4 regions of the Streptomyces sp. NPDC018031 genome follow, and region 4 is predicted to be linked to each of the others. Evidence: riboswitches for the same ligand, from Rfam matches in the RefSeq annotation. Region 4 holds a riboswitch; each other region holds the start of a gene.

Region 1 (4,191 bases), on a different contig from region 4:
CGGGTAGCTGTGGCGGTCCGGATCTGACGCGGTCTCCATGGGGCCAGGGTAAGCGCCGGGGCGGACGGCGACACCGGTCCGGATCCGGTCGCGTCAGGGCCGGTCCGGCGCGGCGGTCGGGCCGGTCCGGATCCGGTCGCGGCGCGGGCGGGCCCGGAGGGTGGGCCGCCTCGCGGCCGCCGCCGCGGCCCGGCAGGCTGTGCGGAAAGTCCGTCTCGGACCACCACCGACCACATGAGAGACTGGTCTAGACAACTAGTAACGACCTGAAGGGCTACACCATGGTTGAGCGCCGCGTCACCGTCGGCTGGGCCGAGGGCCTGCACGCCCGTCCCGCGTCGATCTTCGTCCGAGCGGCGACCGCGTCGGGCGTCCCGCTGACGATCGCGAAGGCCGACGGCACGCCGGTCAACGCCGCGTCCATGCTCGCCGTCCTGGGCCTGGGCGCCCAGGGCGGCGAGGAGATCGTCCTGGCCTCCGAGGACGACAACGCCGAGGCGGCCCTCGACCGTCTGGCCAAGCTCGTCGCCGAGGGGCTCGAGGAGCTTCCGGAGACGGTCTGAGCCGAGCGTCCCGGCGCGCCGCGGGCATGCCGCGGTCCCGTGGCACCCGTACCTCCGGCGGTACGGACCCGGTCGGCGACACGGCGAGGCCGCGGTACCCCACAGGGCACCGCGGCCTTTCTGCTGGTCATTCCCGGCGGCAACCGGGCAGGACATTCCGCCGGGAATTACCTTCGGTGTATCCGCCCCCGGTATATCGGGCGGTTGTTACTTCCGATCGCAGACCGTGTTTACGGCGTGTTTCGGCCCGCTCACCGGAAAGGCCGGCGCAGCCGGTATTCCGCCATTTCCCGCTCGGCGTGCGCGGCGGCCAGCGAGCGGGCCCGCTCCGCGTCCTGCCGGGCCACCGCGTCCAGCAGCGCGCCGCGCTCCCCCCAGGACCGTGCCGCCCCGGCGGTGCCCGGCTCGCCGCGCCCGGCCCCGCGGGACGGCGGGCCCGGCACCGGCCGGGACGGGTCCACCGCGTACAGCCAGTCGGTCTTGCGGCGCAGCTGGACCAGCAGCCCGGCCAGCCCGGGGCTGCCGGAAGCCTGCGCCAGCGTCTCGTGGAACCAGTCCCCCAGGGCGCGCAGCTCCCCCGACTGCCCGCGCTCGGCACGCTCCTTGCCGAGCCTGACCAGGCCGCGCAGCACCTTGAGATGGGCCTCGGTACGCCGCTGCGCGGCCCGGGCGGCGCCCAGCGGCTCCAGCAGCACCCGGATGTCGAGCAGATCGGCGACCTCGCGCTCGGAGGGCCGCGCGACGCAGGCCCCGGCGTGCCGGCGGGTGGTGACGAACCCCTCCGACTCCAGGGTCCGCAGCGCCTCGCGCACCGGCACCCGGGAGACCCCGTAGCGGCGCGCCAGCACCTCCTCGGTCAGCCTGCCGCCCGGCTCGTACACACCGGAGACGATGTCGTCGCGAATCGCGGAGCACACCGCGTGTGCCGAAATCCGGCGACCGCTGTGGACCGCGGTGGTATCGCCGCTCATTTCCGGTCCCGCATGGTCGAAACCTCCGCATTAATCGCCGCGAAACGCGATCGATCGACGTGTGTGTTCGACGACTCTATTCCAGACGGCGGGAATTTCGGTCGGCAACCGGGATTTCATGGATATCTTCTGGCCAGGCGGACCTGGCGGGATACCGGCGGGCGGGACACCGGACCGGGCGGCGCGGGGCGGCCGCGGAACGCGCGTGGGCCCCGGCCGGACGGCCGGGGCCCACGCGGTGCGGCGGTACGCCCGGGGGCGTACCGGCGGAAGGATCAGACGTTCACGCCGTGCGAGCGGAGGTAGGCCAGCGGGTCGATGTCCGAGCCGTACTCCGGGCTGGTGCGTGCCTCGAAGTGCAGGTGCGGGCCGGTGGAGTTGCCGGTGCTGCCGGCCAGGCCGATCTGCTGCCCCGGGGTGACCGTCTGGCCGACCGTGACGGAGAGGGCCGACAGGTGGCCGTACTGGGTGTAGGTGCCGTCGTTCATCTTGATGACGACGTTGTTGCCGTAGGCGCCACCGTAGCCGGACTCCACGACGGTGCCCGAACCCACGGACCGCACCGAGGTGCCGGTGGAGGCGTGGAAGTCGATGCCGGTGTGGCTGCCGGAGGACCACAGCCCGCTGGTGGCGTGGTACTGGGTGGAGACGTAGGAGCCCTCGACCGGCAGCACGAAGGTGTTGAGGCGCTTGCGCTCGGCCTCCCGTGCGGCCCGCTCCCGGGCCTCCCGCTCGGCCTTGGCCTTCTTCTCCGCCGCCTCGGCCTTGCGCTTCATCTCGGCGGCCTTGACGGCCGCGGCCTTGCGGGCCTCCGCCTTGGCGGCGGCCTCCTCGGCGGCCACCTCCTGGCTGACGGCCTGGGCGTCGATCTGCTCGGCGATGTCGTCACCGATGACGATCGCCTGGTTCAGGCCGGTGTCCTCGAAGCGCGAGGAGTCGTCGGACGCGGCGAGCGCCGGAGAGGCCAGGGTCGCGACGACGCCGGAGGCGGCGAGCGTGGCCATGCCGGCGACGTTGGCACCGGTGCGGACGGCGCCGCGGGGACGGCGGTGTTTCCCGGTGGGACGGGTGAACGCCATGGTCCGGCGTACTCCTTTCCTTCCTTCTCGCCTACCGGGTTAGCTGACGGGTTCGGAGCAGGAAGGTCTCCTACGGGTCCCTCGTGAGAGGCACCCGATTCACCCCTGGGGATGGTGGGTCCCCGGCTCCCTGGGACGCGTGCCCCGGGGACTCGGCGATGACTGTCCGGGCCGCGGGTGCGACGCAAACTGACGAACAGCCGGATCGAAGCTAGACGGACGATCTTTTGAACACCAAACGGATCACGATTTTTGTTGCCCTCGCCACAGGGCAGAAGCGCTGTCTCACCAACAAACCGGACACCGGAGGCGGATCTTCCGCCCGATGGGCCAACGGCGTGGCGGGCCGATCGACATGACGGGCGGCCGGGCGGCGGATGCGGAACGGCGCCCCGGGACGGGCGGGCCCCCAGCCGGTGACCCGGCACCGGAGGGGGCGCACACAGCCGGGGGCCCCGGCACCGGAGTCACGGTGCCGGGGCTCCCGGGGGAGACCGCCGCTGATCGGCCGTCAGCCGCTGACGACCTTCACCTCGCCGATGCCGAGGGCGCGGACCGGCTCCTCGATGACCGAGGCGTCACCGACCAGCACGGTGACCAGCCGGTCGACCGGGAACGCGTTGACCGCGGCCGCGGTCGCCTCGACCGTGCCGGTCTCCGCGAGCCGCGCGTACAGGTGGGCCTGGAAGTCGTCCGGCAGGTGCTGCTCCACCTGGTCCGCCAGAGTGCCCGCGACGGCGGCCGCGGTCTCGTACTTCAGCGGGGCGACGCCGACCAGGTTCTGCACCGCGACATCGCGCTCCTCGTCGGTCAGCCCCTCCTCGGCGAGGGTGCGCAGCACCTTCCAGGTGTCCTCCAGTGCCGGGCCGGTCACCTCGGTGGCCACCGAGCCGGAGATGGCCAGCATCGCCGCGCCGGTGCCCTCCGGGGTGGACCGCAGCACCTGGCCGAAGGCGCGCACCCCGTAGGTGTAGCCCTTCTCCTCCCGCAGCACGCGGTCCAGGCGGGAGGTGAGGGTGCCGCCGAGGCAGTAGGTGCCGAGCACCTGCGCCGGCCAGACCCGGTCGTGCCGGTCGGCGCCGATCCGGCCGATGAGCACCTGGGTCTGCACCGCGCCGGGGCGGTCCACGATCACCACGCGGCCGGTGTCGTCGGCGGTGATCACCGGGCTGGGCCGCTGCTCCGCCGGACCGCCGGTCCAGGCGCCCAGCGTGTCGGCGAGCGCCTGGTCCAGGTCGACGCCGGTCAGATCGCCGACGACCACCGCGACCGCGCCGGCGGGGCGCACATGGGCCTGGTAGAAGGCGCGCACCGCGGCGGCGTCGATCCGCCGCACGGTCTCCTCGGTGCCCTGGCGCGGCCGGGAGTGCCGGGCGTCGGCCGGGAACAGCTCCCTGGAGAGCGCCATCGACGCCCGGCGGGCGGGGTTGGCCAGCTCGTGCGGGATCTCGTCGAGCCGGTTGGCCACCAGCCGCTCCACCTCGCCCTCGGGGAAGGCGGGGGCGCGCAGCGCGTCGGCGAGCAGCCCGAGGGCCTTGGGCAGCCGGGACGCCGGGACCTCCAGGGAGACCCGGACGG
Region 2 (4,191 bases), on a different contig from region 4:
ACCACTCGCGGTGTGCACCTCGTCGACGGTGTTGCCGGCCGGATGGACCCGTACCGCGTCCGGCAGCAGGGCCTGTTCGGGGTCGGACACGGCGGGCAGCACCTGGTAGGTGACCCGGACCGCGCGGCACCCCTCCTCGGCGGCCGCCTCGCTGTCGGCGACCACCGCGGCCACCCGCTGCCCGGGGTGGCGGACCACGTCGTCCAGTACGCGGGTGTCGGCGGGATCGTCGTCGTCGTGCTCATGGCGCCCGGTGGAGAAGCGGGTGGCGGGCGCGTCGAGGTGGGTGAGGACCGCGCGCACCCCGCGTACCGCGCGGGCCGCGGTGGTGTCGATGGCGCGGATGCGCGCGTGCCGGTGCGGTGACCGCACGAGTTTGAGGTGGAGCAGGCCGGGCGGGCTGGTGTCCACGGTGAACCGGGCGGTGCCGGTGACCACCTCCCGCCCGGCGGGCGTCGGTGCCGGCCGGCCGCTGCCGCCGGGGCGGTCGGCCGTGGCCGGCTCCGGGGGGTGGCCGGCACCGCGCAGCGCCTCCTCGACCGCCCGGTAGCCGGTGCACCGGCACAGGTTGCCCTTGAGGGTCTGCGGCAGGTCCGCTAGCTGTTCGGGCGTCAGCACCGCCGCGGTCATGATCATGCCGGGGGTGCAGAAGCCGCACTGGAAGCCCTGGGCGTCGAGGAACCGCTGCTGGAGGGGGTGGAGCGCGTCCCCGTCGGCGAGGCCCTCGACGGTGGTGACCGAGCGTCCGGCGACGCGGACCGCCGGGTGGAGGCAGCTGTGCACCGCGACGCCGTCGACGTGCACGGTGCAGGCACCGCAGTCCCCGGTGTCGCAGCCCTTCTTCACCCCGAACCAGCCGTGGTCGCGCAGGAAGGTGCGCAGGCACTGGCCGGGGGCGGGGGGCCGGCGGACCTCCTGCCCGTTGACGCGGACCCGGAACGGCATGTCTCTCCTCCGTTACCCGTTGCCGCCGCCCGCGAGCAGCTCGCGGCGGACCTCTTCGGCCAGGTGGAGCGCCATGTGACGGCGCCACCGGGCTGAGCCGTGGATGTCGTCGACCACCGCCGCCGGCGGGACGGCCCGCCGGACCGCGTCCCGCAGCCGGCCCTCGGCGGGCGGCCGGGAGAACGTGATGCGCACCGGCCTGGGGGTGGCCGCGCTGATGGTGAGGGTGAGACGGTGCGAACGCGGGTCGTGGACGCCGGTCACCAGGGCGGCGGACCGGCCGTGGGGCCGCAGGGCCGCCCGGCGGCATGCGGTGCGGGCGTCCAGCGGTCCGGTGGGCAGGGTGATCGAGCGCAGCAGCTCACCGGGGCGCAGGGCGGTGCGCCCGGGGCCGGTCACGAACCGGAGCACCGGCAGCCGTCTGCGGCCGCCGTCGGGCGCGTACAGCAGGCACACGCCGTCCAGCGCGGCGGTGAGCGAGACCATCGGAGCGGCCGGCAGCGCCAGGCACAGGTTGCCGCCGACGGTGGCGGTGTTCCACACCTTGAAAGAGGAGGAGAAGGCGCGGCAGCAGAACGCCATCAGGTCGCGGGCCCGCGGCCAGGGGCCGCCGCGGGCCTCGGCGAAAGCCAGCAGCTCGGCGACGGTGCAGGTGGCGGCGATCTCCAGGCCGTGCTCGGTGACGGTCAGCGGCGCCCAGCCCATGGCTCCCAGGTCCCGGAGTCTGCGCAGCTCGGGCCGCGGTTCGGCGAACAGGTGGGTGCCGCCGGCCAGCCAGGCGTCACCCGGTTGCCAGGGGGCGCCGCTCCGGCCGTCGATGACCTCGCGCACCGTTGTCAAGTCCACGTCTTGTTCCTCGTCCGCGCCGCCTCGGGCCGACCCCGCGCCGACGCGTGCGGGCGGGCGCACTGTTCAACCCGGCCGCGAGCCCGGCGTCACGCGGCGTCCGGGTGAAGTCCCGTGTCGGAGCAGTGCGATGTGGCCGGGGTCCAGCGGCCGTCGACCCCTCCTCGATCGTCCGCGGACATCCTTGATCGCGTCCGTCAAGTGCCCTGCTATTGCGGTCAATTGACGGTCGGCCGGCTGAAGAAGGGCGGACGGATTTCCCACGGGAGAGGGAGTGAATAAGTTCACAGAACCCCATTTTGGCTCTGCGGAACGGCGATTGATGTCGCAAGATCTCTCTCCGGAACGAATACCCCGTCACCGAGGCGGGGCCGTCCGGGCGCACGCCGAGTCCTGCCGACGCCCCGGATGACCGCACACGACAGTGAGCCGGCAGGAGCGGGAGACCCGAGCACGACGGGCCATGAACGCGATGGTCCTTGGGGTGAAGCCACGGAAGTGGCCGGGCAACTTCGCCTGCCCGAACCCGACAGGTCATCTTTCGCAGGCGTATGACGAAGGGCATAGCCATGTCTGCGATTCCGTCCATACCTCCGTGCATTTCCCGGGCCGGGGCCGTGTCGGCCCTCACCGCCGCCACCGTGACCGCGTCGTTGCTGGTCCCGGGCCTGGCGGCGGAAGCGGAAGCCGCCACGCCGGCGGCCAAGGCCCTCAAGGTGGCCGCCGCGAAGAAGGGCTCCCCGTACCGCTACGGAGCGGCGGGCCCGAACCGGTTCGACTGCTCCGGTCTGACGCTCTACTCGTACAAGAAGGCGGGGAAGACGCTGCCCCGGACGGCGGCCGCCCAATACAACAGGACACGCCATGTGTCCGTCGGCTCACGCAAGCCGGGTGACCTCGTGTTCTTTCACTCCGGCGGTCGTGTGTACCACGTCGGGATCTACGCCGGGAAAAACCAGATCTGGCATTCTCCCAAGCCCGGGACATCGGTGCGCAAGGAAAAGATCTGGACCGGAAAGGTCTGGTACGGACGCGTCAAGTGATCAATCACCGGGCGCCGGAAACCCGCGTGTTCTCCGTTGCGTCGGAGGCGGGAACGGAATGCGGTGGCGGTGGGTCCGTGGGATGCCGGTGAAGCCCTGAATCGCCGGCACCCGCCGGCGTCCCGGGCTTCTCCGGCCCACCGCTCGCCCGGTACCGCTCAGTGCCGTCCGCGCAGCCTGCTGAGGAGCCGGCGGGCCTGGGACCGCCGCCGCGGGTCGGCGGCGGCCCGCCGCGCCGTGTCCATCGCCCGCTGCCCCTGCGGGGTGCGGCTGAACCGTCTGATCCTGGCGAACAGTCCGGACATGAACTCCTCCTTGCACAGTGGGTCCCGACGGGGCCGGTGCACCGCCGGTGCGGACTCCCCTACCCCCCGGCGCACCGCCGACACGCCGCCGGCCCGGCCGGGGCGGCGGAATGCGGTGGACGGCCCGGACCCGGCTGACTAGTCTTCGCCCCATGTCCAGCCCCGAGGCATCCAGACGCTAGCCACCGGTCGTCCCGGTGGCTGATCGTGCCGGCACCTCCGCGCCCCGCCGCCGCCCCTGCGGCCGCGGGCCTCGCGGTGCGTGCTCCGCTGCCACCGGACCGCCGTCGTACGGGCTGTCTTCGACCCGGACCGCGCGTCCCCTCCGTGACGCCGGCGGGTCTTCCTCCGCGTGATGGTCCGGCGGCTTCCGTGTGCCGTGTCCTCCGCGACGCCGGCCGGGCCCGCCACAGCCGTGACGCGGCCCTGTCGATCCATGATGCGGTTGTGGAGTACTGCTGTGCCCTTCGTTCTGTATCTGCTCGGACTGGCGGTCTTCGCCCAGGGGACGTCCGAGTTCATGCTGTCCGGGCTGACCCCGGACATCGCCGCCGACATGCGCGTGTCCATCCCCACCGCCTCCCTGCTGACCTCGGCTTTCGCCGTCGGGATGGTGGTCGGCGCGCCGGTGATGGCGGTGCTCGGCCGGCGCTGGTCGCCGCGCCGCGCGCTGCTGACCTTTCTGACCGTCTTCCTCCTCGTCCACGTCCTCGGGGCGGTCACCACCGACTTCCGGACGCTGGTCGCCGCCCGGGTGGTGGGGGCGCTGGCCAACGCCGGCTTCCTGGCGGTGGCCGTGACCACCGCGACCGGCCTGGTGGAGCCGAACCTCAAGGGACGGGCCACCTCCGTCCTCCTCGGGGGCGTCACCCTCGCCTGTGTGGTGGGTGTGCCCGCGGGGGCCCTGCTCGGACAGGTGTGGGGATGGCGCTCGGCGTTCTGGGCGGTCGCGCTGCTGTCGGTGCCGGCCCTGGCGGCGATCGTGCGGTCGGTGCCCGGTGGCGTCCCCGGCCCCGCCGCCGGCAGCGTCCGGGGCGAGCTGCGGTCGCTGC
Region 3 (4,191 bases), on a different contig from region 4:
CTCACCCGCCGTGACAACCAGCATCTGGGGTACGGCCACGGCATCCACTACTGCCTCGGCGCGCCGCTCGCCCGGCTGGAGGCGCAGACCGCGCTCGTCACGCTGCTGCGCCGGCTGCCCGACCTCCGGCTTGCGGTGGATCCGGATGATTTGCGCTGGCGTGGCGGGCTCATCATGCGTGGACTCCGCACCCTGCCGGTGGAGTTCACCGCGGAGCCCCCCGCCGCGGCCGGGTGACCGTCCCCACGTGCGGAAGTGACGGAGAGTCAGTACGTGATCTCCGCGTGACCTCGGCTACATCGGCTTGTGACTCGCGGGCGCCCCGATTATCTTCATGCGACAACTCAGCTGCCACACGAGAGGCAACCGCATGCGTTCCGGCAACGGTCGGCATCGCCGTCCCCGTCAGGCTCCTGCCATCGTCGTCGCGGCGGGGGTGACCGGCGCAAGCATCGCGCTTCCGCTGCTGGGCGCGTCCGGCGCGCACGCCGCCGACTCCGAGACCTGGGACCGGGTCGCGGAGTGCGAGAGCGGCGGCATGTGGAGTGCCAACTCCGGCAACGGCTTCTACGGCGGCCTGCAGCTGACCCTGGACATGTGGAAGACCTACGGCGGCACGGCCTACGCCCCGCGCCCCGACCTGGCCAGCCGCTCGCAGCAGATGTCGGTGGCCGAGACCATGCTGCGCGACCGCGGCCCGCGGGCCTGGCCCGCCTGCGCGCTCGACGCCGGGCTGACCGACGGCGGCCGGGCACCCGAGGTGAACCCCGGCCGCACCGACGCGCCCACCCCGCCGGGGCCGGAGAACGGGACCACCCCGGAGGACCGGGAGGCCGGGGACGACCGGCCGGAGGGGGACGACCGCTCGAAGGGGGACGACCGGGACACCGCCCCGGAGACCGGCGCCGAGGACCGGGACCGGGCCGAGCCCGGCGCCGACCCGGCCGGGGACCCGGACCGCGCGGACGACCGGGACCGGGCCGACGACCGCGCCGAGGACCGTGGCGACGACCGGGCCGACGACCGCGGCGAGGACCGTGGCGATGACCGTGCCGACGACCGCGCCGAGGACCGCGCCGAGGACCGCACCGGCGGCGCCGGCGACCGCGCGGACGGCGACGAGGGCACCGACCCGGCCGGCGGGCACGACGCCGACCGGGACACCGAGCCCGCCCCCGGCACCGGCAAGCACCGCGGCCGGCCCGACGACCGGGCCCCGGAGGACGGCGAGCGCCGCGGCGGGCGGCACGCCGACCGCGGCGACCGGGACGGCGTCGAGAGCCCCGAGGGCGCGGACCGCTACACCGTCCGCGCCGGTGACAACCTGTCGGTCATCGCCGAGGACCTGGAGGTGCCCGGCGGCTGGCCCGCGCTCTACGGCGCCAACGAGGACGTGATCGGTGCGGACCCGGACCTGATCCACCCCGGGCAGGCGCTCGTGGTCGAGGGTGACCGGAGCTAGCGACGGGCCGGGGCGCACCCGGAGCGGAAGCGGGTCCTGACGGATGGTCGGGGCGCGCTTCCGCCTGCCCGCGCGCACCGCTTCGACCGCATCCGCCCGGTTTGCTGAAAGTGAGACATGGATCTCGTGTCCGTCCCGCTCCGTCACCCTTGCCCGGCCTCGGGGCATCCGTGCTGACCTGCACCGATGACGGTTCCTCAGCGGCAAACGGGCGTGAGTTCCACGGATGTTGGGGTTTGAGCTCCCCGGGGTGATGTGCTTACCGTCTTTTCCGCCCGCCACCGCGGGCACCGCCGACCGGCACGCCGAGTCCTGCCACCGGCCGGGGGGTTGTCGACGCGCAAGCGCCGAAGGCAGGAGCGGGGGACCCAGGATTCACGCCGGTCTCCCCGGCTCGGGGTTAAGCCGCGTGCGGGCACCGCACGCGGCCGGGCACCTCACATGGCCCGCACCCGACAGCTCACCTCGCAGGCGTCGGTGTGAGGAAACCCAACCACGATGTTCAAGTCCAAGGGCAAGCACCGCCGTCCGTCCAAGGCCACCCGCATCGCCACCCTCGCCGGGGTCACCGGCGCCGCGGTCGCCGTGCCGCTGCTGGGGGCCGCCGGGCAGGCGTCCGCCGCGACCGTGTCGCAGTGGGACGAGGTCGCCCAGTGCGAGTCGGGCGGCAACTGGTCGATCAACACCGGCAACGGCTACTACGGCGGCCTGCAGTTCTCGGCCTCCACCTGGGCCGCGTACGGCGGCACCGCGTTCGCCCCGACCGCCGACAAGGCGTCCAAGAGCCAGCAGATCCAGATAGCCCAGAAGGTCCTCGCGGGCCAGGGCAAGGGCGCCTGGCCGCACTGCGGCGTGAACCTGACCAGCGGCGGCTCGGCCGGCTCCGGCACCGGTTCCGGCAGCACCGCCGAGCAGGCCCCGCGGAAGTCCACCCCGCAGCCGCAGTCCGCCCCCCGGTCGCAGCAGCCCGCCCAGCAGCAGGCGGCGCCGCGGGCGGACCGCTCCGCCGAGCCCGCGCCGACCACCCGGTCCCAGGAGCGCACCGCGCCCAGGACCGTACAGAAGGGCGACGGCGAGTACGCCGTCAAGGCCGGGGACACCCTCTCCACCATCGCCCGCGCGCACCACGTGGACGGCGGCTGGCAGGAACTGCACGAGCTGAACCAGGACGTCGTCCAGGACGCCGACCTGATCTACGTCGGCCAGCGGCTCCACCTGAGCTGAGCCCCGCGGCAGGCCCCGGCCCGCCCGGTGGGGCCTGCCGCCTCCTTCCGCCCCGGCCTCCCCCGGCGCCGCCGGGGCCCGAGCCGCTCCGGGCGCCCCCGGCCGTCCCCCCGGGGGCGCCCGCCCGGGTCCGCCCCGCCCCGCCGGCGGGGCCGGCCCGGCCCGCCCGGCGGACCCGTTCCCGGCCGGCGGCCCCGGCCCCCCCGAACACCCCCAGGTACGCCGCACCGGGGCCATACCGGGCGCGTACCGTCTCGTACGCCGGGCGTCGGGCGGGATCGGCCCCCGGGTCCGGTTAGGCTCATGCTGCAGACGCAGACCCACACGAAGGAGATCCTCGTGCCGTCCATCGACGTCGTCGTAGCTCGCGAGATCCTCGACTCGCGAGGCAACCCCACGGTCGAGGTCGAGGTCGGCCTCGACGACGGCAGCACCGGCCGTGCTGCCGTGCCGTCCGGCGCCTCGACCGGTGCCTTCGAGGCCCTCGAACTGCGCGACGGCGACAAGAACCGCTACGGCGGCAAGGGCGTCGAGAAGGCCGTCCTCGCCGTGATCGAGCAGATCGGCCCGGAGCTCGTCGGCTACGACGCCACCGAGCAGCGCCTCATCGACCAGGCCATGTTCGACCTGGACGCCACCCCCGACAAGTCCTCGCTGGGCGCCAACGCCATCCTCGGCGTGTCGCTCGCCGTGGCGCACGCCGCCTCCGAGGCGTCCGACCTCCCGCTCTTCCGGTACCTGGGCGGACCCAACGCCCACCTGCTGCCGGTCCCGATGATGAACATCCTCAACGGCGGTTCGCACGCGGACTCCAACGTCGACATCCAGGAGTTCATGATCGCGCCGATCGGCGCCGAGTCCTTCTCCGAGGCCCTGCGCTGGGGCACCGAGGTCTACCACACCCTCAAGGCGGTGCTGAAGGAGCGCGGCCTGTCCACCGGCCTGGGCGACGAGGGCGGTTTCGCGCCGAACCTCGACTCCAACCGCGAGGCGCTGGACCTCATCCTGGAGGCCATCCAGAAGGCCGGCTACACCCCCGGCCAGGACGTGGCGCTGGCGCTGGACGTCGCCGCCTCCGAGTTCTACAAGGACGGCAAGTACGTCTTCGAGGGCCAGGAGCGCACCGCCGCCGAGATGACCTCGTACTACGAGGAGCTGGTGGCCGCGTACCCGCTGGTCTCCATCGAGGACCCGCTGTTCGAGGACGACTGGGACGGCTGGAAGACCATCACCGCCAAGCTCGGCGACAAGGTCCAGCTCGTCGGTGACGACCTGTTCGTCACCAACCCCGAGCGGCTGGGCCGCGGCATCGAGGAGAACGCCGCCAACGCCCTGCTGGTCAAGGTCAACCAGATCGGCTCGCTCACCGAGACGCTGGACGCGGTCGAGCTGGCCCAGCGCAACGGCTTCAAGTGCATGATGTCGCACCGCTCCGGCGAGACCGAGGACGTCACCATCGCCGACCTCGCCGTCGCCACCAACTGCGGCCAGATCAAGACCGGCGC
Region 4 (4,191 bases):
CGAGCGGCCTCCGGGCCGCCTGCCCGGTCCGCCGCTGCCCTTGGGTGTGCTTGTCGTTGTCAGCCATACCCCGCTTCAGCGCGGCGGCCTGGGCGGATATTCCACCGCCGGGCGCGCGGCGACAGCGGGTGGCGGTGGCGGTTGGCGGTTGGCGGTTGGGGACGGTCTCCGGTGCCGGTCGGCGCCAAGGGGCGGGCAGGTGCCGGTCACGACGGACTGCTCGGGGGGCCGGCGCGGGTACTTGAGTCAGCGGCCGGCGCGGGTACGGGAGGTGCCGACCGGCGCGGGTACGGGAAGGCGCCGGGGCGCGGGGAGGGGTCGGGCCAGTGGCGTGGGGAGAGCGAGGCAGCGGCGTCGGTGCCGGTCGGCCCCGGTGCCGGTCCGGACCGGCGGCCCTGGTGTCAGGGGGGGGAGAGAGCACCAGGGCCACCGGCGTATCGGGGTGGGGGCGGTGAGTGGGACGAGGTCAGGGGTTGAGGCCGTGCTCGCGCAGCCAGGCCAGCGGGTTGATCGGGGAGCCGCCGCCGGGGCGGACCTCCAGGTGCAGGTGCGGGCCGGTCACGTTGCCGGTGGCGCCGACGCGTCCGATGACCTCGCCGGCGGACACCGAGCCGGACGTCCGGACCATCGAGGAGAGGTGGCAGTACCAGACCTCGGTGCCGTCATCGAGCGTGAGGACGATGCGGTAGCCGTACGCACCGGCCCAGCCGGCCTCGGTGATGGTGCCGCCGTGCACCGCCTTGACCGGGGTGCCGGTGGGGGCGGCGAAGTCCTGACCGGTGTGGTTCGCGGACCACATGTCGCCGGCCTCGCCGAAGGTCGAGGTGAGGGTGTACGAGGCCAGCGGGAGGGCGTACGCGGTGGCGAGCTTGGCGCGGCGCTCGGCCTCGGCCTTGCGGGCGGCCTCCGCCTTCCGCTCGGCTTCCGCCTCGGCCTTCCGCTGCGCTTCCGCCGCCGCCTTGCGCTCGGCCTCCGCCTCGGCGGCCTTCCGTTCGGCCTCCTCGTCGGCCTTCCGCTCCGCGGCGGCCTTCGCGGCGGCTTCCGCGGCGGCCTTGGCGGCAGCCTCGCGTGCGGCGTCGTCGGCGGCGTTCTGCTGGTGCTCGGCCTGCTGCATGATGCGGGCGCGCAGGGCCTCGCCCGCGTCGGTGGTCCCGTTGGCCCGGTCCTCGGCGGTGAGACCGGCCTGGGAGAAGGGCTGGGGGGAACCGGCGGGCTGCCCGCCGGAGGAGTCGCCACCGGCGAGGAGCGGTCCGATGCCGGGCAGTTCGCCCGCGTCGGGCAGCGAGTCCTGGATCTCGTCGGCGATGTGCGCGACGTCCGGCATGGATATCGGGGGGTTGGGACGGTCCTTGGCGGTCGCCATGCCGCCCGCGCCGACCGCGGCGATGACACCGACGCCGAGTACCGCCCCGCTGCGGGCCATGGTGCCGCGCTGCTTGGCGACGCGGTGCCGGCCGCGTACCGGGGCGAGGGAGTCGGCGGTGGGGTTCCACTCCTCCCACTCGGAGGAGGGGGCCACCGGGGAGGAGACCGTCTGGGTGTCGGTCCGCTGCGCGGCCGCCGTCCGTGGGCCCGGCCCGGGGTCGGCGCCCTCGGTCGGTCCGGTGGGGGTGCCGTACGGTGCCTCGTCAAGGGCAGACCTGTTGGACGCCACGGGGGCGCACTCCTTTCCTTCCCTCTCGCCTACCGGGTTAGCTGACGGGTTCGGAGCAGGAAGGTCTCCTACGGGCCGGGTTCGGCCCGATTCACCCCAAGGATGGTGGTTCCCCGGTTCCCTGGTACTGCTGGTGCCGTGGTGCATGCGGGATTCGGCGACGGCGCACGGTGCCGCCTCTTTGGCGGCTGGAACGACCGCGCTGCGTTATCGAACGTTAATAGACGGCGGGACGCTATTCCAAGCCGTTCCCCGGAATCCGTTGCCCTCGGGGAAGAATGTTCCGGGCATTACCGGGCAAACATCGGCGAGTTGCACAGCACAGGTGAACGCCCAGGAAACCCGACTTCGCTGATCGTGCGTCAATCGTTATGCGGAACGATCACGCCCGGTTGCTCTCCGTGATGCGCGGATGCGGGCAGTCGCGCCGGCGGCCCTGCCGGTACGCCGAGCGGCGTCGGCGCCTCGCCCCGCGTCGGCCGCTCTCCCTTCTCTCCGGCTTTCCTCCGGCCTGTGCCCGCACCCGCGCCCGGCGGCCCGGCGGCCCGGCGCGCAGCGCTGGATGGGGGCGCCGCCGTACGCCCACGTTCAGGCCCGTGCCGGGCATCGGAGGCTCCGGCCACGGGACGGGGCACCAAGGGACCCGAACGGAGGTGACGGAGGTGCCAGAGGTGACAGAGGTGACGGAGACAGGAGAGCGGGTGCGTGCCCGCCACGGGGTGGGGCACCGAGGGGCGGGGCACCGGGGCGGGGCGGGCGTGGGTGGCTCCGTGGCGCCCACCGGGGTACGTGGCGCCCCCGGGGTACAGGGGATCGCCGGACGCACCGGGCACGGCCGCCGACGCACGAGCAGCCGTCGGGGCACGGGGAGCCACCGGCTGCCGAGGGCACCGGGAGCGCCGGGCACGGAGAGCCACCGGGCCCCGGGAGCCGCCGGGGCGCGGCGCCGCTCGCACCGGGGTTCGGGTGATCACCGGTGCCGGGTGCCGGTCAGGGTCAGAGTTCGACGCCGCGTGCGCGGGCCCGTCGGTCGGCGGCCATCTCGGCCGATCCCTCGTCGAGGTAGACCTCGCAGACCAGCCGTCCGTCGCTGGTCAGGTTGTGCTCCAGTTCCCAGAGGGTGATCTCGTCCCCGCCGGCGAGCAGGAACGCGTGCTCGTAGAAGCGGCACCAGGTCGCGTCCGGGCCGCCGGTGCGCCGGCGCGGCTTCGGGGCCAGCGCGATGTCGTGCGCGAACGCCGTCTCCAGCAGCCGCCGGACCTCCTCGCCCGGGCGGTCCTCGTTCTCCGCCCGGCGCAGCACCCGCCGGGCGTGGTCGGCCGAGTTGTCCGCGACGTACGCCCGCACCGTCTCCACCGGCAGCGGGCCGCGCAGCAGTTGGTCGGGGAGCCAGAGCCGCTCCTCGTCGAACTCCTCCCAGCGGGCGCCGCCGGTGCGGTCGTGGGCCCGGCGCTCGGCCTGCACCAGGGTGTCCTCGTCGGCGTAGACCTCGTGCTGCGGGCCGTCGCCCGGGCCGGTGTTGTGCTCCAGCTCCCACAGCACGACGCTGCTGCCGTCCGGGAGGAGGAAGACGTGCCGGAAGGTGGTGTAGCCCAGCCGGGCGGGGGGTTCGTTGCACTGGCGGCAGGAACGCAGCTCGGTCTGGTGCATCAAGGCATCACGCAGCTGGGTGAGGACCGTCTCGTCGATCTCGAACCCGTTCTGGGCACGGGCCAGCAGCCCGTCGAGATGCTCGGCGGGGGTACCACCGACCTGTCCGTGCACCATGTCTCTCTCCTCCCGGCCAAATCGACACGCCGCGCCCCCCAGCGACACTTCGCGACTTACCGTAGCGGCGTCGACACGCGCTGCGTGCTGTGTTTCGAGGAAGCCGCGCCCTGACACGGCCTCTTCACTCACACCTGCGCCAGAAGAGTCGAATACATCACTCGAGGGGCTCGTGTGATCACACTTCCGGCCAACGAGGCAGCTCCTGCCGGGGATTACACGGATGCGGCCCGTCCGGATCCGCTTGTTCACGGCCTCGGTCCACGGCCGCGGCCGAGTCGGCATGAGCCCGGATTCCACCCGAAATCGACGCAGAGTCCGCCGCACATCTGTCCGGATCCGACGCTCCCCGTGGGACCGTGTCTCCCCGACGCCCCGGCGCCCCGGCTCCCCGGCTCCCTGGCTCCCCGGCTCCCCGGCTCCCCGGCTCCCTGCCGGAGCCTGCCGGCTGCCCGGCCGCGGGCCCGGGGGTGTGGGTCAGTCCCCGGCAGTGCCCTCGGGGCCCTCGGTCCCCTCGGTGCCGTCCGGTTCCGCCGCACCGCGCCGCGCGACGGTCGAGGTACGGCGCTTGACCACCGTGGCGGCCGCCAGTGCGCTCGCCGTGAAGGCCACCGTCATCACCCAGGGGCGGTCCAGGCAGTGGCCGGTGAGCCGGTCCAGCGAGTACCGGCCGGGGCCCGCGAGACCGATGCCCGCCGCCACGAAGCCCAGGAACGCCGGGTACTCGAAGCCGCCCTCGGTGACGAAGAACCCGGCGGGCGCGTGCACGG

What was found. Region 4 has a riboswitch for cyclic di-AMP ahead of ACH4B3_RS12480 (M23 family metallopeptidase). Riboswitches for the same ligand answer to the same signal wherever they lie in the genome.
Region 1: linked by a shared signal. The riboswitch ahead of ACH4B3_RS06795 (M23 family metallopeptidase) and the one ahead of ACH4B3_RS12480 (M23 family metallopeptidase) in region 4 are both predicted to bind cyclic di-AMP.
Region 2: linked by a shared signal. The riboswitch ahead of ACH4B3_RS22960 (C40 family peptidase) and the one ahead of ACH4B3_RS12480 (M23 family metallopeptidase) in region 4 are both predicted to bind cyclic di-AMP.
Region 3: linked by a shared signal. The riboswitch ahead of ACH4B3_RS28845 (transglycosylase family protein) and the one ahead of ACH4B3_RS12480 (M23 family metallopeptidase) in region 4 are both predicted to bind cyclic di-AMP.

The regions. Positions count from the first base shown of each region.
Region 1 is NZ_JBIRFT010000002.1:104,322-108,512, reverse strand. It holds gene ACH4B3_RS06810 (GNAT family N-acetyltransferase) at 1-39, opposite strand, end outside; gene ACH4B3_RS06805 (HPr family phosphocarrier protein) at 282-563, shown strand; gene ACH4B3_RS06800 (GntR family transcriptional regulator) at 815-1,534, opposite strand; gene ACH4B3_RS06795 (M23 family metallopeptidase) at 1,810-2,613, opposite strand; cyclic di-AMP (ydaO/yuaA leader) riboswitch at 2,627-2,781, opposite strand; gene ACH4B3_RS06790 (M16 family metallopeptidase) at 3,125-4,191, opposite strand, start outside.
Region 2 is NZ_JBIRFT010000011.1:35,994-40,184, reverse strand. It holds gene ACH4B3_RS22970 (molybdopterin-dependent oxidoreductase) at 1-945, opposite strand, end outside; gene ACH4B3_RS22965 (FAD binding domain-containing protein) at 958-1,791, opposite strand; cyclic di-AMP (ydaO/yuaA leader) riboswitch at 2,166-2,357, shown strand; gene ACH4B3_RS22960 (C40 family peptidase) at 2,361-2,834, shown strand; gene ACH4B3_RS22955 (hypothetical protein) at 2,993-3,139, opposite strand; partial or broken gene ACH4B3_RS22950 (Cmx/CmrA family chloramphenicol efflux MFS transporter) at 3,600-4,191, shown strand, end outside.
Region 3 is NZ_JBIRFT010000018.1:34,460-38,650, forward strand. It holds gene ACH4B3_RS28835 (cytochrome P450) at 1-237, shown strand, start outside; gene ACH4B3_RS28840 (transglycosylase family protein) at 437-1,462, shown strand; cyclic di-AMP (ydaO/yuaA leader) riboswitch at 1,798-1,951, shown strand; gene ACH4B3_RS28845 (transglycosylase family protein) at 1,961-2,686, shown strand; gene eno (phosphopyruvate hydratase) at 3,026-4,191, shown strand, end outside.
Region 4 is NZ_JBIRFT010000004.1:30,360-34,550, forward strand. It holds gene ACH4B3_RS12475 (aldo/keto reductase) at 1-67, opposite strand, end outside; gene ACH4B3_RS12480 (M23 family metallopeptidase) at 467-1,654, opposite strand; cyclic di-AMP (ydaO/yuaA leader) riboswitch at 1,666-1,824, opposite strand; gene ACH4B3_RS12485 (DUF6227 family protein) at 2,651-3,421, opposite strand; gene ACH4B3_RS12490 (DoxX family protein) at 3,899-4,191, opposite strand, start outside.